Regions from separate parts of the Simplicispira sp. 125 genome, predicted to be linked through region 3. Evidence: predicted binding sites of a transcription regulator. Region 3 holds the regulator's gene; each other region holds the start of a gene.
What was found. The regulator NrdR, encoded in region 3, represses ribonucleotide reductase genes. The targets are predictions, from matches to a motif close to CACNANATNTNGTG.

Region 1: C8D04_RS18255 (ribonucleoside-diphosphate reductase subunit alpha) is a predicted target of NrdR. The motif match lies at 1,720-1,733, and genes of this name have one in related genera.
Region 2: C8D04_RS15130 (ribonucleoside triphosphate reductase) is a predicted target of NrdR. The motif match lies at 2,308-2,321, and genes of this name have one in related genera.

The regions. Positions count from the first base shown of each region.
Region 1 is NZ_QEKM01000001.1:3,908,285-3,912,627, reverse strand. Features, by position in the region: gene C8D04_RS18265 (sigma-54 dependent transcriptional regulator) at 1-994, shown strand, start outside; gene ampD (1,6-anhydro-N-acetylmuramyl-L-alanine amidase AmpD) at 963-1,586, shown strand; gene C8D04_RS18255 (ribonucleoside-diphosphate reductase subunit alpha) at 1,859-4,343, shown strand, end outside.
Region 2 is NZ_QEKM01000001.1:3,237,627-3,241,969, reverse strand. Features, by position in the region: gene nrdD (anaerobic ribonucleoside-triphosphate reductase) at 1-86, opposite strand, end outside; gene C8D04_RS15130 (ribonucleoside triphosphate reductase) at 259-2,277, opposite strand; gene C8D04_RS15125 (hemerythrin domain-containing protein) at 2,434-2,844, opposite strand; gene norR (nitric oxide reductase transcriptional regulator NorR) at 3,020-4,343, shown strand, end outside.
Region 3 is NZ_QEKM01000001.1:1,466,074-1,470,416, reverse strand. Features, by position in the region: gene C8D04_RS06660 (CBS domain-containing protein) at 1-62, shown strand, start outside; gene aroC (chorismate synthase) at 230-1,327, shown strand; gene C8D04_RS06650 (DMT family transporter) at 1,337-2,224, opposite strand; gene nrdR (transcriptional regulator NrdR) at 2,364-2,813, opposite strand; gene glyA (serine hydroxymethyltransferase) at 2,911-4,155, opposite strand; ZMP/ZTP riboswitch at 4,189-4,343, opposite strand, start outside.

The DNA of each region.
Region 1 (4,343 bases), 2.4 Mb from region 3:
CATGCGCAACGTCAAACAGCGTGTGGCCAAGGTGGCGCGTGGCATGGCGCCCGTGCTCATCCGGGGCGAGTCGGGTACGGGCAAGGAGCTGATCGCCCGCGCCCTGCATGCCAGCAGCCAGCGCGCCAGCGGCCCCCTGGTGGCCGTCAACTGCGGCGCCATCCCTGAAAATTTGCTGGAAGCCGAATTTTTCGGCGCCCGCAAGGGCTCCTATACAGGCGCGACGCAAGACCGCCAGGGGTACTTTCAGGCCGCGCAGGGCGGCACTCTGTTTCTGGACGAAATCGGGGACCTGCCACTGGCCATGCAGTCCAAGCTGTTGCGCGCCATCCAGGAGCGCAGCGTGCGCCCGCTGGGCTCCACCCAGGAAGAAACCGTGGATGTACGCATCGTCAGCGCCACGCACCACGACCTGGCCTCGGCCGTGCAGACGGGACGATTCCGGCAGGATTTGTACTATCGGCTCAACGTCATCGAAATTTTCATCCCCCCGCTGCGCGAGCGACGCGAAGACCTACCCGCTCTGTGCGAGGCTTTGCTGGCGCGCATTGCGCTGGAGTCGGGAGGCCCCGTGCCCCAGCTCACCCCGCAAGCGCTGGCCGCCATCACCACCCACGCCCTGCCCGGCAATGTGCGCGAGCTGGAGAACCTGCTGCACCGCGCCGTGGCGCTGAGCGAAGGCGATGTGCTCACGGTGGAAGCCGCAGGCCCGTCGGCTGCCGACCGCGCCTTCGATGCAACCCCTGCAGCACCCCCCATCACCCCCGGCAACCCGGCCCCCACGTCCACCACCGCCGAGCTTCCCCATGACCTGCAGGCCTGGCTCGACCAGCAGGAGCGTGACATTCTGGTGCGCGCACTGCAAGCAGCCCATTTCAACCGCACCGCCACAGCGGCCCGACTGGGCATCAGCCTGCGCCAGATCCGCTACCGCATCGCGCGCCTGAACATTACCGCGCCCAATGACGACAACAACGCCGACGCAGAATCCTGAAACCCCGACACCTTCCGTCTGGGTGCAGGGCTGGCACGGCAGCGCCCGGCACTTGGCTTCGCCCAACTACGGCCCCCGACCTGCACAGGCGCAGATTGATCTGATCGTGGTGCATTCCATCAGCCTGCCGCCCGGCCAGTACGGCGGGCAGGCCGTGCAAGACCTTTTCCTGAACCGCCTGGACTGGGACGCCCACCCTTACTACCAGAGCATCCGGGGCCTGCAGGTTTCAGCCCATTTCTTTATCGAGCGCGATGGCACGCTCTGGCAGTTTGTCGATTGCGACCAGCGCGCCTGGCATGCAGGGGCATCCCAATACCGCGGACGCAGCCAATGCAACGACGATTCGATCGGCATCGAGCTCGAAGGGCTGGAGGGTGCAACGTTCGAACCTGCCCAGTACAACGCCCTGGCACGGCTGTGTACCGACCTGGCACAGCGCTATCCCATTGCCCACATCGCAGGCCACGAGCACATCGCACCCGGCCGCAAGGCCGACCCAGGGCCAGGGTTTCAGTGGCCGCAACTGCAGCGCCTGCTGGCGTGGGATGCACGCCGCTTCCCAGCCCACACCCTGCAGCCACTGCGCTGATACGCCCCGGCCTACAAAAAAATAGCAGCAGGACGCCTGAATCAAGGCGTCCGCGCCGTCCCCGCACCTCGCAGGGGCGGTTTTCCTGCGCCCCTGCGGCAACCCAGCCAGTACGATCTCCAGCCCAAAAATACACTACATATAGTGTATTAATTTGAATTTCACATCACCTATAGCGTGAAATTGATTATCATCAATCAATTCACCGCCCGTCTTTCGGCGGCCTGTTCGGGCGCCAGAGACCTCTATCACCCCTTCGACGAGAGGACGCCATGCAAGCTGCCACCCCCATCTCCACCACGCCCATTGCGCCCCTTGTTGCAGGGGCGCACACACCAGCCCGCCTGTCTGCGGCGGCCTCCGACTTATCGCACTACCAGATCCTCCGGCGCAACGGCGCCGTGGTGCCGTTTGTCCCGCAGAAGATTGCCGTCGCCATGATGAAAGCCTTTCTGGCGGTGCACGGCACCCAAGGTGCAGCCTCGGCCAGCGTGCGCGAGGTGGTGGATCAGCTCACGCAGGCCGTGGTACGCGCGCTCATGCGTTCGCGTCCGGGCGGCGGCACCTTCCACATTGAAGATGTGCAAGACCAGGTGGAGCTGTGCCTGATGCGCGGCGAACACCACGAGGTCGCTCGCGCCTACGTGCTGTACCGCGAACGCCGCACCCAGGAGCGCGCACGCCAGGCCGAAACCCAGGCGCCCAGCACCCCGGCGCTGCATGTCATCGATGGCGACCAACGTGTCGCACTCGACATGAACCGTTTGCGCGGCCTGATCGAGTCCGCGTGCGCGGGGCTGGGCACTGATGTCCAGGCTGAACCCATCGTGCAGGAAACCCTGCGCAATCTCTACGATGGTGTGCCGCTGGAAGAAGTACACAAAGCCGCCATCCTGGCCGCACGCACGCTGATCGAGAAAGACCCCGACTACAGCTTTGCCACGGCCCGATTGCTGCTGCACACCATTTCCCGCGAAGTGCTGGGCCGCGAAGTGGCACAAGGGGATATGGCGCAGGCCTATGCAGACTACTTTCCACAATGCATCCGCAAAGGCGTCGAGAACCAGCTGCTTGACGAACGCCTGCTGCAGTTCGACCTGACCCGCCTCGGTGCGGCCCTTGAGGCCGGGCGCGACCTGCAGTTCGATTACCTGGGCCTGCAAACGCTCTATGACCGCTACTTCCTCCACGTGCGCAAGACGCGCATTGAACTGCCCCAGGTCTTTTTCATGCGTGTGGCCATGGGGCTGGCGCTGGGCGAGATTGACCGCGAAGCCCGCGCCATCGAATTTTATGAAGTGCTCTCGCGCTTCGACTTCATGTCGAGCACGCCCACCTTGTTCAACAGTGGCACGCTGCGCTCCCAGTTGTCGAGCTGCTACCTGACAACGGTGCCTGACGATCTTGATGGCATCTACGAATCCATCAAGGAAAACGCCTTGCTGTCCAAGTACGCCGGCGGTCTGGGCAACGACTGGACGCGCGTGCGCGCCTTGGGCAGCCACATCAAGGGTACGAACGGCGAATCGCAAGGCGTGGTGCCTTTCCTCAAGGTGGTGAATGACACGGCCGTCGCGGTGAACCAGGGCGGCAAGCGCAAAGGCGCTGTGTGCGCCTACCTGGAGACCTGGCACCTGGACATCGAGGAGTTTCTGGAGCTGCGCAAGAACACCGGCGACGACCGCAGGCGCACGCACGACATGAACACGGCCAACTGGATTCCCGACCTGTTCATGCGCCGTGTGCTGGAAAAAGGCCAGTGGACGCTGTTCTCCCCCTCCGATGTCCCCGACCTGCACGATCTGTTCGGCAGCGCATTCGAAACAGCCTACGTGGCCTATGAAGCGAAGGCCGCCCGTGGCGAGATCAAGCCCAGCAAAACCATCCAGGCGACCGACCTGTGGCGCAAGATGCTGACCATGCTGTTCGAGACTGGGCACCCCTGGATCACCTTCAAGGATGCCTGCAATGTGCGCTCGCCACAGCAGCATGTGGGCGTGGTGCATTCGAGCAACCTGTGCACCGAGATCACGCTCAACACCAGCGACAGCGAAACGGCCGTCTGCAACCTCGGTTCGGTCAACCTGCTCAACCATCTGATCCGCAACGCGGATGGCCAACTGGCGCTCGATCACGCCAAGCTGCGCCGCACCGTGGGCATTGCCATGCGCATGCTCGACAACGTCATCGACATCAACTACTACGCGGTGAAAAAGGCGCGTGATGCCAATCTGCGCCACCGTCCGGTAGGCCTGGGCCTCATGGCGTTCCAGGACGCGCTGTACGAGCTACGCATTCCCTACGCCAGTGAGGAAGCCGTGGAGTTTGCCGACCGCTCCATGGAAGCCATCTGCTACTACGCCTACTGGGCCTCGACCGATCTCGCAGCCGAGCGGGGTTGCTATTCCAGCTACCGCGGCTCACTGTGGGAACGGGGCATTCTGCCGCTCGACTCGCTGGATCTGCTGGCCCAGGCACGCGGAGGGCATGTGGAAGTCGATCGCTCGGTCACCCTCGACTGGGACGCGCTACGCCACAAGATTACAAAGGACGGCATGCGCAATTCCAACTGCGTAGCCATCGCACCGACGGCCACGATCTCCAACATCGTGGGTGTGGACGCTTCCATCGAGCCCTGCTTTGGCAACCTCTCCGTGAAGTCCAACCTCTCAGGCGAATTTACGGTGATCAACCACAAGCTGGTGAGCGATCTCAAACGCCTGGGAATATGGGATGACGTGATGGTCATGGACCTCA
Region 2 (4,343 bases), 1.8 Mb from region 3:
GTCCAGACTTCGCAGGGCTGGCGCTCGGCGTCGGTCAGTTGCACGTCGGACAGGGCCTGGTGTTCGGTGGTGGAAAAGTGGCTCATGGATGTTCTCCTTCAGGGTGAAAAGGGGGCATGCCGCAGCGTGTGCTGCGCCGCCCGGGGGCAACGGAGGGGTGTGGCCCCGCCGTTGATTTACTATTGAATCAATAGCTACTTACGCTTGATGGATAAGCGCTAGAGGCCAATTTGACTCATATTTTTTGATGGAGTCGTGTCACGCCGCCAGTGCGGCCCGCTTGGTCTGCAGGCGCTCTTCGTCGCATTTCGGGCAGAACGGGTGCTCACCCGCCAGATAACCGTGCGTGGGGCAGATGGAGAACGTGGGCGTGACCGTGATGTAGGGCAGGCGAAAGCGCGTGAGCGAACGCTTGACCAGATCGCGGCAGGCGGCGCCGCTCGACAGCCGCTCGCCCATGTACAGGTGCAGCACGGTGCCGCCGGTGTATTTGCTCTGCAGCACCTCCTGGCGCGCCAGGGCCTCGAAGGGGTCGTCCGTCCAGCCCACGGGCAACTGCGACGAGTTGGTGTAGTACGGCTTGTCCGCCGTGCCCGCCTGCACGATGGCGGGCCAGCGCTTTTTGTCTTCCTTGGCGAAACGGTAGGTCGTGCCTTCGGCGGGGGTGGCCTCCAGGTTGTAGAGGTGGCCGGTTTCCTCCTGGAATTGCGTCATGCGCTCGCGCACATGGTCGAGCAGACGCACGGCCAGCTGGTGGCCGCGCTCGCTGGTGATGTCGTGCGCGTCTCCGGTGAAGTTGCGCACCATTTCGTTGATGCCGTTCACGCCCAGCGTGCTGAAGTGGTTGCGCAGCGTGCCCAGGTAGCGCTTGGTGTACGGAAACAGGCCCTGGTCCATGAGCCGCTGAATGAGCTTGCGCTTGGTCTCCAGGCTCTGCTTGCCCAATTCGAGCAGGCGGTCGAGCGCGGCCAGCAGTGCGGGCTCGTTGCCCGCGTGCAAAAAGCCCAGGCGCGCGCAGTTCACCGTCACCACGCCGATGCTGCCGGTCTGCTCGGCACTGCCGAACAGGCCGTTGCCGCGCTTCAAAAGCTCACGCAAATCCAGCTGCAGGCGGCAGCACATGGAGCGCACCATGTTGGGCTCCAGCTCGGAGTTGATGAAGTTCTGGAAGTACGGCAGGCCGTACTTGGCCGTCATCTCGAACAGCAGTTGCGCGTTCTCGCTCTCCCACGGAAAGTCTTTGGTGATGTTGTAGGTGGGGATGGGAAAGGTGAACACGCGGCCCTTGGCGTCGCCCGTGGTCATGACGTCGATGTAGGCGCGGTTGATGAGGTCCATCTCGGCCTGCAGCTCGCCATAGCTGAAAGGCATCTCTTTGCCCGCAATCACCGGCACCTGTTCGCGCAGGTCGTCGGGGCAAATCCAGTCGAAGGTGAGGTTGGTGAACGGCGTTTGCGTTCCCCAGCGGGACGGCACGTTGAGGTTGTAGACCAGCTCCTGGATGCACTGGCGCACGCTGGCGTAATCCATGGCATCGACCCGCACATAGGGCGCCATGTAGGTGTCGAACGACGAGAAGGCCTGCGCGCCCGCCCACTCGTTCTGCAGCGTGCCCAAAAAGTTCACGATCTGCCCCACGGCGGAACTCATGTGTTTGGGTGGCCCGGCCTCGACCTTGCCGGGCACGCCGTTCAGGCCTTCGTTGAGCAGCGTGCGCAGCGACCAGCCTGCGCAGTAGCCGCTGAGCATGTCGAGGTCGTGGATGTGGATGTCGCCATTGCGGTGCGCCTCGCCAATCTCGGGCGTGTACACGTGCGAGAGCCAGTAGTTGGCCGTGACCTTGCCCGCCACGTTGAGGATCAGGCCACCGAGCGAATAGCCCTGGTTGGCGTTGGCGTTGACGCGCCAGTCGGCGCGGGTGAGGTATTCGTTGATGGAGCTTTCCACGTTCACCAGCGTCTGGTGGTCGGCGCGCAGGGTGGCGTGGCGGTCGCGGTAGGCGATGTAGGCGCGGGCCGTCGCCAGGTGGTTGGCGGCGATCAGGGTCTGCTCGACCACGTCCTGGATCTGCTCGATGCCCGGCGCCTCGCCATGGAAGCGGTGGACGAGCACCTTGCCCACCTGGGCGGCCAACAGGGCGGCTTCGTCGGCCGCAAATTCGCCGGTGGCGGCGCCTGCACGCTCAATGGCCGAGCGGATTTTGCGGGCGTCAAAAGGGGCGCGCTCTGCGCTGCGTTTGATGACCTCGCGGGGCAAGGCGGTGACCGGGGTATCCATGGGCGTCTCCATCATTGGAATGCAATAAAACACTACATATAGCGTTCACAATACATTCAACACACTACAGGTAGTTTGATGAAGAACAAACAAGCCCGCCACGGCAAGGCGCCGAGGCGGGCCTGGAACGGGCCGGAACGCCTTGCTGGGCGCGGCTTACAGCGCCTCGATGCGCGGGTAGAAGTCGTGGTTCTCGCGCTGCATGCGTTCGTGCACCATGCGCAACACCTGGTTGGCATCGTCGCGAAAGCCCTGCTCGTCGCGGCGCACGCTCTCAGGCCGGTTCCAGCGGCGGGCAAAGGCCTCATAGGCCTGGGCAATGGGGCCCATGTCGCGCTGGTACTGCTGGCCCATGCGGGCCAGTTCGGCATTGCTGCCGCGCTGCAGGGCTGGGTACAGGGCCTGGTCTTCTACCGCCAGGTGCAGCTTGATGGTGGAGCTCATGGTCACTACCAGCCGGGCGATCTCGGTGGCGTTGTGCGCCACCCCCGCGTGCGCCAGGCGGCGCAGCGTGGCAATGCTGCCCAGAATGTTGACGTGCTGGTGCTTGAATTTATCGATGTTCATGGTGAAAGCTCCCAAGGGTGATGAAAACAGGGGCACGTAGGCATGAAGCCGCCGTGGACTGCTACTCTTTTGCACACTTCGGGCCAGCCCAGGCCGCCATAAAAATCAAGGGTTTACACCAATCATGGTTATTTTTACCCTTCAAATCAATGGTCATTGATACCATCAAAAGGTTATGAATACCCTTTTTGAAGCCCCCTGGCTGGCCGACCTGACCACCGAATTGCCACCCAACGTGCGCCTGCAACGCCTGATCGGCGGCCTGCGCGCGCACTTTTGCTGCGGCGCCGTGGCCCTGCTGCGGCTGGAAGAAGAACACCTGCGCCCGGTGGTGGTCGATGGCCTGGTGAGCGAATCACTGGGCCGCCGTTTTGCCGTGCACCAGCACCCCCGCCTGGCGGCCCTGCTGGCACGCGGCGAGGTCACCTGCTTCGACCACGACAGCACCTTGCCCGACCCCTACGACGGCCTGCTCGACGCCCTGGTGGGCGAACCCCTGCCAGTGCACGACTGCATGGGCGTGGCGCTGCGCATGGACGGGCGCCCCTGGGGCGTGCTGACGCTCGACGCGCTGCAGACCGGCACCTTTGACGACGCTGCACGCGCTACGCTGGCGCACTGCGCGGTGCACGTGGAGGCCGCCATCCGCATGACCCGCCTGGAGCAGGAAAACCAGGCCCTGAGCCGCGCCGGCAGCCCCTATGCGGGCGACGCCACCGACGAGCCCGCACTGCGCGCCGCGCTGGACGAGGGCGAAATCCTGGGCCAGAGCGAAGTGCTGACGCGCCTGCTGCAAGAGATGAAACTGGTCGCCACCTCGGACCTGCCGGTGCTGCTGCTGGGCGAGACCGGCGTGGGCAAAGAGCTGTTTGCGCGCCTGCTGCACCGCCACTCGCCGCGCCGGCACAAGCCGCTGGTGCACGTGAACTGCGCCGCGCTGCCCGAATCGCTGGCCGAGAGCGAGCTGTTCGGCCACCGCCGGGGCGCCTTCTCGGGCGCGGTCACCGACCGGCCCGGGCGCTTCGAGGCGGCCGAAGGCGGCACACTGTTCCTCGACGAAGTGGGCGAGCTGCCCCTGAGCGTGCAGGCCAAGCTGCTGCGCACGCTGCAGAACGGCGAAATCCAGCGCCTGGGCGCCGACGAACCCCGCCGCGTCAACGTGCGCGTGGTGGCTGCCACCAACCGCCACCTGCGCGACCTGGTGGCCGCCGGGAGTTTCCGCGCCGACCTGTACCACCGCCTCTCGGTCTACCCCGTGCCCATACCGCCGCTGCGCGAACGCGAGGGCGATGTGCTGCTGTTGGCCGGGCGCTTTCTGGAGCAGAACCGCGCCCGCCTGGGGCTGCGCAGCCTGCGCCTGTCCAGCGCGGCCCAGGCGGCGCTGCGCGGCTACCACTGGCCGGGCAACATCCGCGAGCTCGAGCATGTGATCAGCCGCGCCGCCCTCAAGACCCTGAGCCGGGGCGCCAGCCGCCATGCCATCGTGACTTTGGAGCCCG
Region 3 (4,343 bases):
AGAACAAGATGCTCAAGGCCTACATCCGTGACTGGCCGGAAGAGGGTGCAAACGCGGCCTGACCTGGGGTCGGTGGGTGCCTGCTGGCCCGAAGGGTGCTGAGGCAGTTTTTGAAAATTTGAATGAAATTGGCCTGCAGCGCTTGATGGTAAAGCGCTAGTAGCTATTAAATCAATAGTGCGTTGTTGCAGAGCCAGCGGGCTGCCGCGCTCAGGGATAATCGTGCGCCATGAGCGGAAACACCTTCGGAACTCTTTTTTGCGTCACCAACTTTGGTGAATCCCACGGCCCGGCCATTGGCTGCGTGATCGACGGTTGCCCACCCGGCATGCTGCTGTCTGAATCCGACATCCAGGTCGACCTCGACCGTCGGCGACCCGGCACCAGTCGCCATGTCACGCAGCGCAACGAACCCGATGCGGTGGAGATTCTCTCCGGCGTGTACGAGGGCCGCACCACTGGCACGCCCATTGGTCTGCTGATTCGCAACCAGGACCAGCGCAGCAAGGACTATGGCGACATTCTGCAGACCTTTCGTCCTGGCCATGCCGACTACGCCTACTGGCACAAATACGGCCTGCGCGACCCGCGCGGAGGTGGGCGTTCATCCGCGCGCATGACGGCGCCTACCGTGGCAGCCGGTGCGGTCGCCCGCAAATGGCTGGCCGAAAAATACGGCACCCAATTGCGCGCCTGCATGACGCAGCTGGGTGAACTGGAGATTCCGTTTGAGAGCTGGGACCATGTGCCGAACAACCCCTTCTTTGCTCCTGTGCAGGACGTGGCCCGTTTTGAGGACTACATGGACGCGCTGCGCAAGGCAGGTGACTCGTGTGGCGCCCGCATCCGCGTGCAGGCCACGGGCGTGCCCGTGGGCCTGGGTGAGCCTTTGTACGACAAGCTCGACGCCGATATCGCTTACGCCATGATGGGCCTCAACGCTGTGAAAGGTGTGGAGATTGGCGCTGGTTTTGCCAGCGTGGCGCAGCGAGGCACGACACACGGCGATTCGCTCACGCCGGAGGGTTTTCGCAACAACAACGCGGGGGGCGTGCTTGGCGGCATCAGTACGGGGCAGGACATTGAGGTGAGCATGGCCATCAAGCCCACCAGTTCCATCATCAGCCCCCGCGAAACCATCGACATCCATGGCCAGAGCGCCGAGGTATCTACCCGCGGCCGCCACGACCCTTGTGTGGGCATCCGTGCTGCCCCCATTGCCGAGGCGCTGCTGGCCTTGGTGCTGATGGACCACGCACTGCGCCACCGTGCGCAGTGCGGAGATGTGGTGCAGGCGGTGCCGCCGATCAAGGCGTCGCTGGCTTAGCCGCAGGATTCAGCGCTTGCGCAGGATCACCAGAATGCGCAGCGGGTTGAAGCCCGTGACGAGGGCGGTGGCCAGCAGCACCAGTGCACCGCCCCACCAGATGCCCGGGCCCAGCGATTCGCCCAGGAAGAGGTGTCCCCAGGTCACACCGAACAGCGGAATCATGAAGGCCGAACTCATGGCCGCAACGGGTGATATCTGGCTCAGCACACGCAGATTGAGCCAGTAGGCCAAGCCCGAGGTGACCACGCCCATCACCAGCACCGCAGCCAGCGCCGGGGCGGTAAAGCGGGCCTGTGGCCAGTCCCAGGCGGCACCCGGCAGCAGCATGACCAGGGCCGTGGCGTGGATGCCGGCCGCAATCGCCAACGGGCTGATGCGCTGGGTGCTGCGCTTCATCCACGGCGTACATATCCCGTAGCAGGCTGCTGCGCCCACGCAGGCCAGGGCGGCCCACACCAGCTCGGGTGTGGGGTTGACGGGCCCCAGCCGAACGATGAATGCCACACCCAGAAAACCGAACAGGCAGCCCAGCCATTTGCGCAGGCTGAGGGTGTCCTCCTTCATCCAGGCTGAAGCCAGTACGCCAAAGGGAACGACCATGGTGTTGAGCAGCGAGCTGTACCCCGCAGGCAGCCGCAGCGCCGCCCAGGCATAGAGCAGGAAGGGCAGGGCCACGGTCATGATGCCCAGGCCAGTCAGCTCGCGCCAGTGCCGCCAGGGCCAGGGTTCGCGCGTGGCGCGCATGATGCCCGCCAAGGTCAGCGTTGCCAGGCCAATGCGCAGCGCCGCCGTGACGTTGGGTCCCAGCACGGGACTGGCCACACGGATGAACAGAAAGGATGCGCCCCACAGGGCGGACAGCAGCACAAGCTGCAGCAAATGGCGGGTTTTCACAGGTACGGCATTGTGCCGCTGGGTGGAGCGCTGTGCAGAGCTGCAAGCGACACCAATAATGGCTAAAAATGCCTCTATCGCTTTACAGATAAGTGCAAATAGCTATATTATTAATAGCAATTTTGACAATAAAAGGCGCTCACTGCCGCACTTCATCGACGAGGGTCTTGAACTCGTCAATGTCCTCGAAGCTGCGGTAGACGCTGGCATAGCGGATATAGGCCACCTTGTCGAGTTTCTTGAGTTCGCGCATCACCAGCTCGCCAATGCGGCTCGACGGAATTTCGCGCTGCCCGAGGTTGAGCAGGTTTTCCTCAATCCGTTCGATCGAAGAGTCCACCTGCGCCGTGCTGACCGGACGCTTGCGCAAGGCAATATTGAACGACCCCATGAGCTTGGCCCGAGCGTAGTCGGTGCGTCGGCCGTCTTTTTTGACCACGACGGGAAAGCTGACTTCAGGCCGCTCGTAGGTGGTAAAGCGTTTCTCGCAGGTGGCGCAACGTCGTCTGCGGCGGATGAAATCCCCGTCTTCAGACACCCGGGTCTCGACGACCTGGGTTTCATGGTGACTGCAGAAGGGGCATTTCATGGGTGTTCTCGGTGGTAGCGCCCGCCGCCCGGCGGAGCCGGTACATCCTTGGATCAGGAATCGTATCGGCGCCGATGGCGGGCCTGCCGGGGGAGGGTTAGCGGTAGACCGGGAAGCGCGCGGTCAAGGCGTTGACCTTGGCGCGCACAGCGGCGATGTGGGCTTCATCGCGCGGGTTGTCGAGCACGTCGGCCAGCAGATTGGCCGTCAGGCGTGCTTCTTCGTCCTTGAAACCGCGCGTGGTCATGGCAGGCGTGCCCACGCGGATGCCGCTGGTCACCATCGGCTTTTCCGGGTCGTTCGGAATAGCGTTCTTGTTGATGGTCATGTGGGCGCTGCCCAGAACGGTCTCGGCTTCCTTGCCGGTGATGCCCTTGGCGCGCAGGTCCACCAGCATGACGTGGCTTTCAGTGCGGCCACTGACGATGCGCAGGCCGCGCTGGGTCAGGGTTTCAGCGACGATCTGGGCGTTTTTCAACACCTGCTGCTGGTATACCTTGAATTCGGGCTGCAGCGCTTCCTTGAAAGCCACGGCCTTGGCGGCAATCACGTGCATCAGCGGGCCACCCTGCAGGCCAGGGAAGATGGCGCTGTTGATGGCTTTCTCGTGCTCGGCCTTCATCAAGATGATGCCGCCGCGCGGGCCGCGCAGGCTTTTGTGCGTGGTCGAGGTGACGACGTCGGCGTGGGGTACGGGATTGGGGTAGATGCCAGCAGCGATCAGGCCAGCGTAGTGCGCCATGTCCACCATGAAGATCGCACCCACATCTTTGGCTACCTTGGCAAAGCGTGCGAAGTCGATGCGCAGGCTGTAGGCCGATGCGCCAGCGATGATGAGTTTGGGTTTGGTTTCGTGCGCCTTGCGCTCCATGGCGTCGTAGTCGAGCTCTTCTTTGGCGTCCAGGCCGTAAGAGACAACGTTGAACCACTTGCCGCTCATGTTCAGAGCCATGCCGTGCGTCAGGTGACCGCCTTCGGCCAGGCTCATACCCATGATGGTATCGCCAGGCTTCAAGAAAGCGAGGAACACGGCTTCGTTGGCCGAGGCGCCGCAGTGCGGCTGCACGTTGGCAGCGTCAGCGCCAAAAATCTGCTTGACGCGGTCGATGGCCAGCTGCTCAGCGACATCGACGTACTCGCAGCCACCGTAGTAGCGGCGGCCTGGGTAGCCTTCAGCGTATTTGTTGGTCAGCTGCGTGCCCTGGGCCCACATGACGGCAGGGGAGGCGTAGTTTTCGCTGGCGATGAGTTCGATGTGTTCTTCCTGGCGCTTGTTTTCGGCCTGGATGGCAGCAAAGAGTTCGGGGTCGGTCTGTTCGACAAGAAGGTTGCGGTGGTACATGGCAGTCCTATGAACTTGAGGTCCCTTGAGAGCAAGGGCTGCCCAGGCGAACGGCGGAACGCTGCGCACCCAGGTGCCTGCAGCGGCACGCTCCCCGGTGGTTCACAGTGGGCCAGGCCCCTGCAGGTTTCCACATCAGCGGCCGTCTCCTGTGGGAGAGAGCGCCTATCGCCAGTCGCGTACTCGGC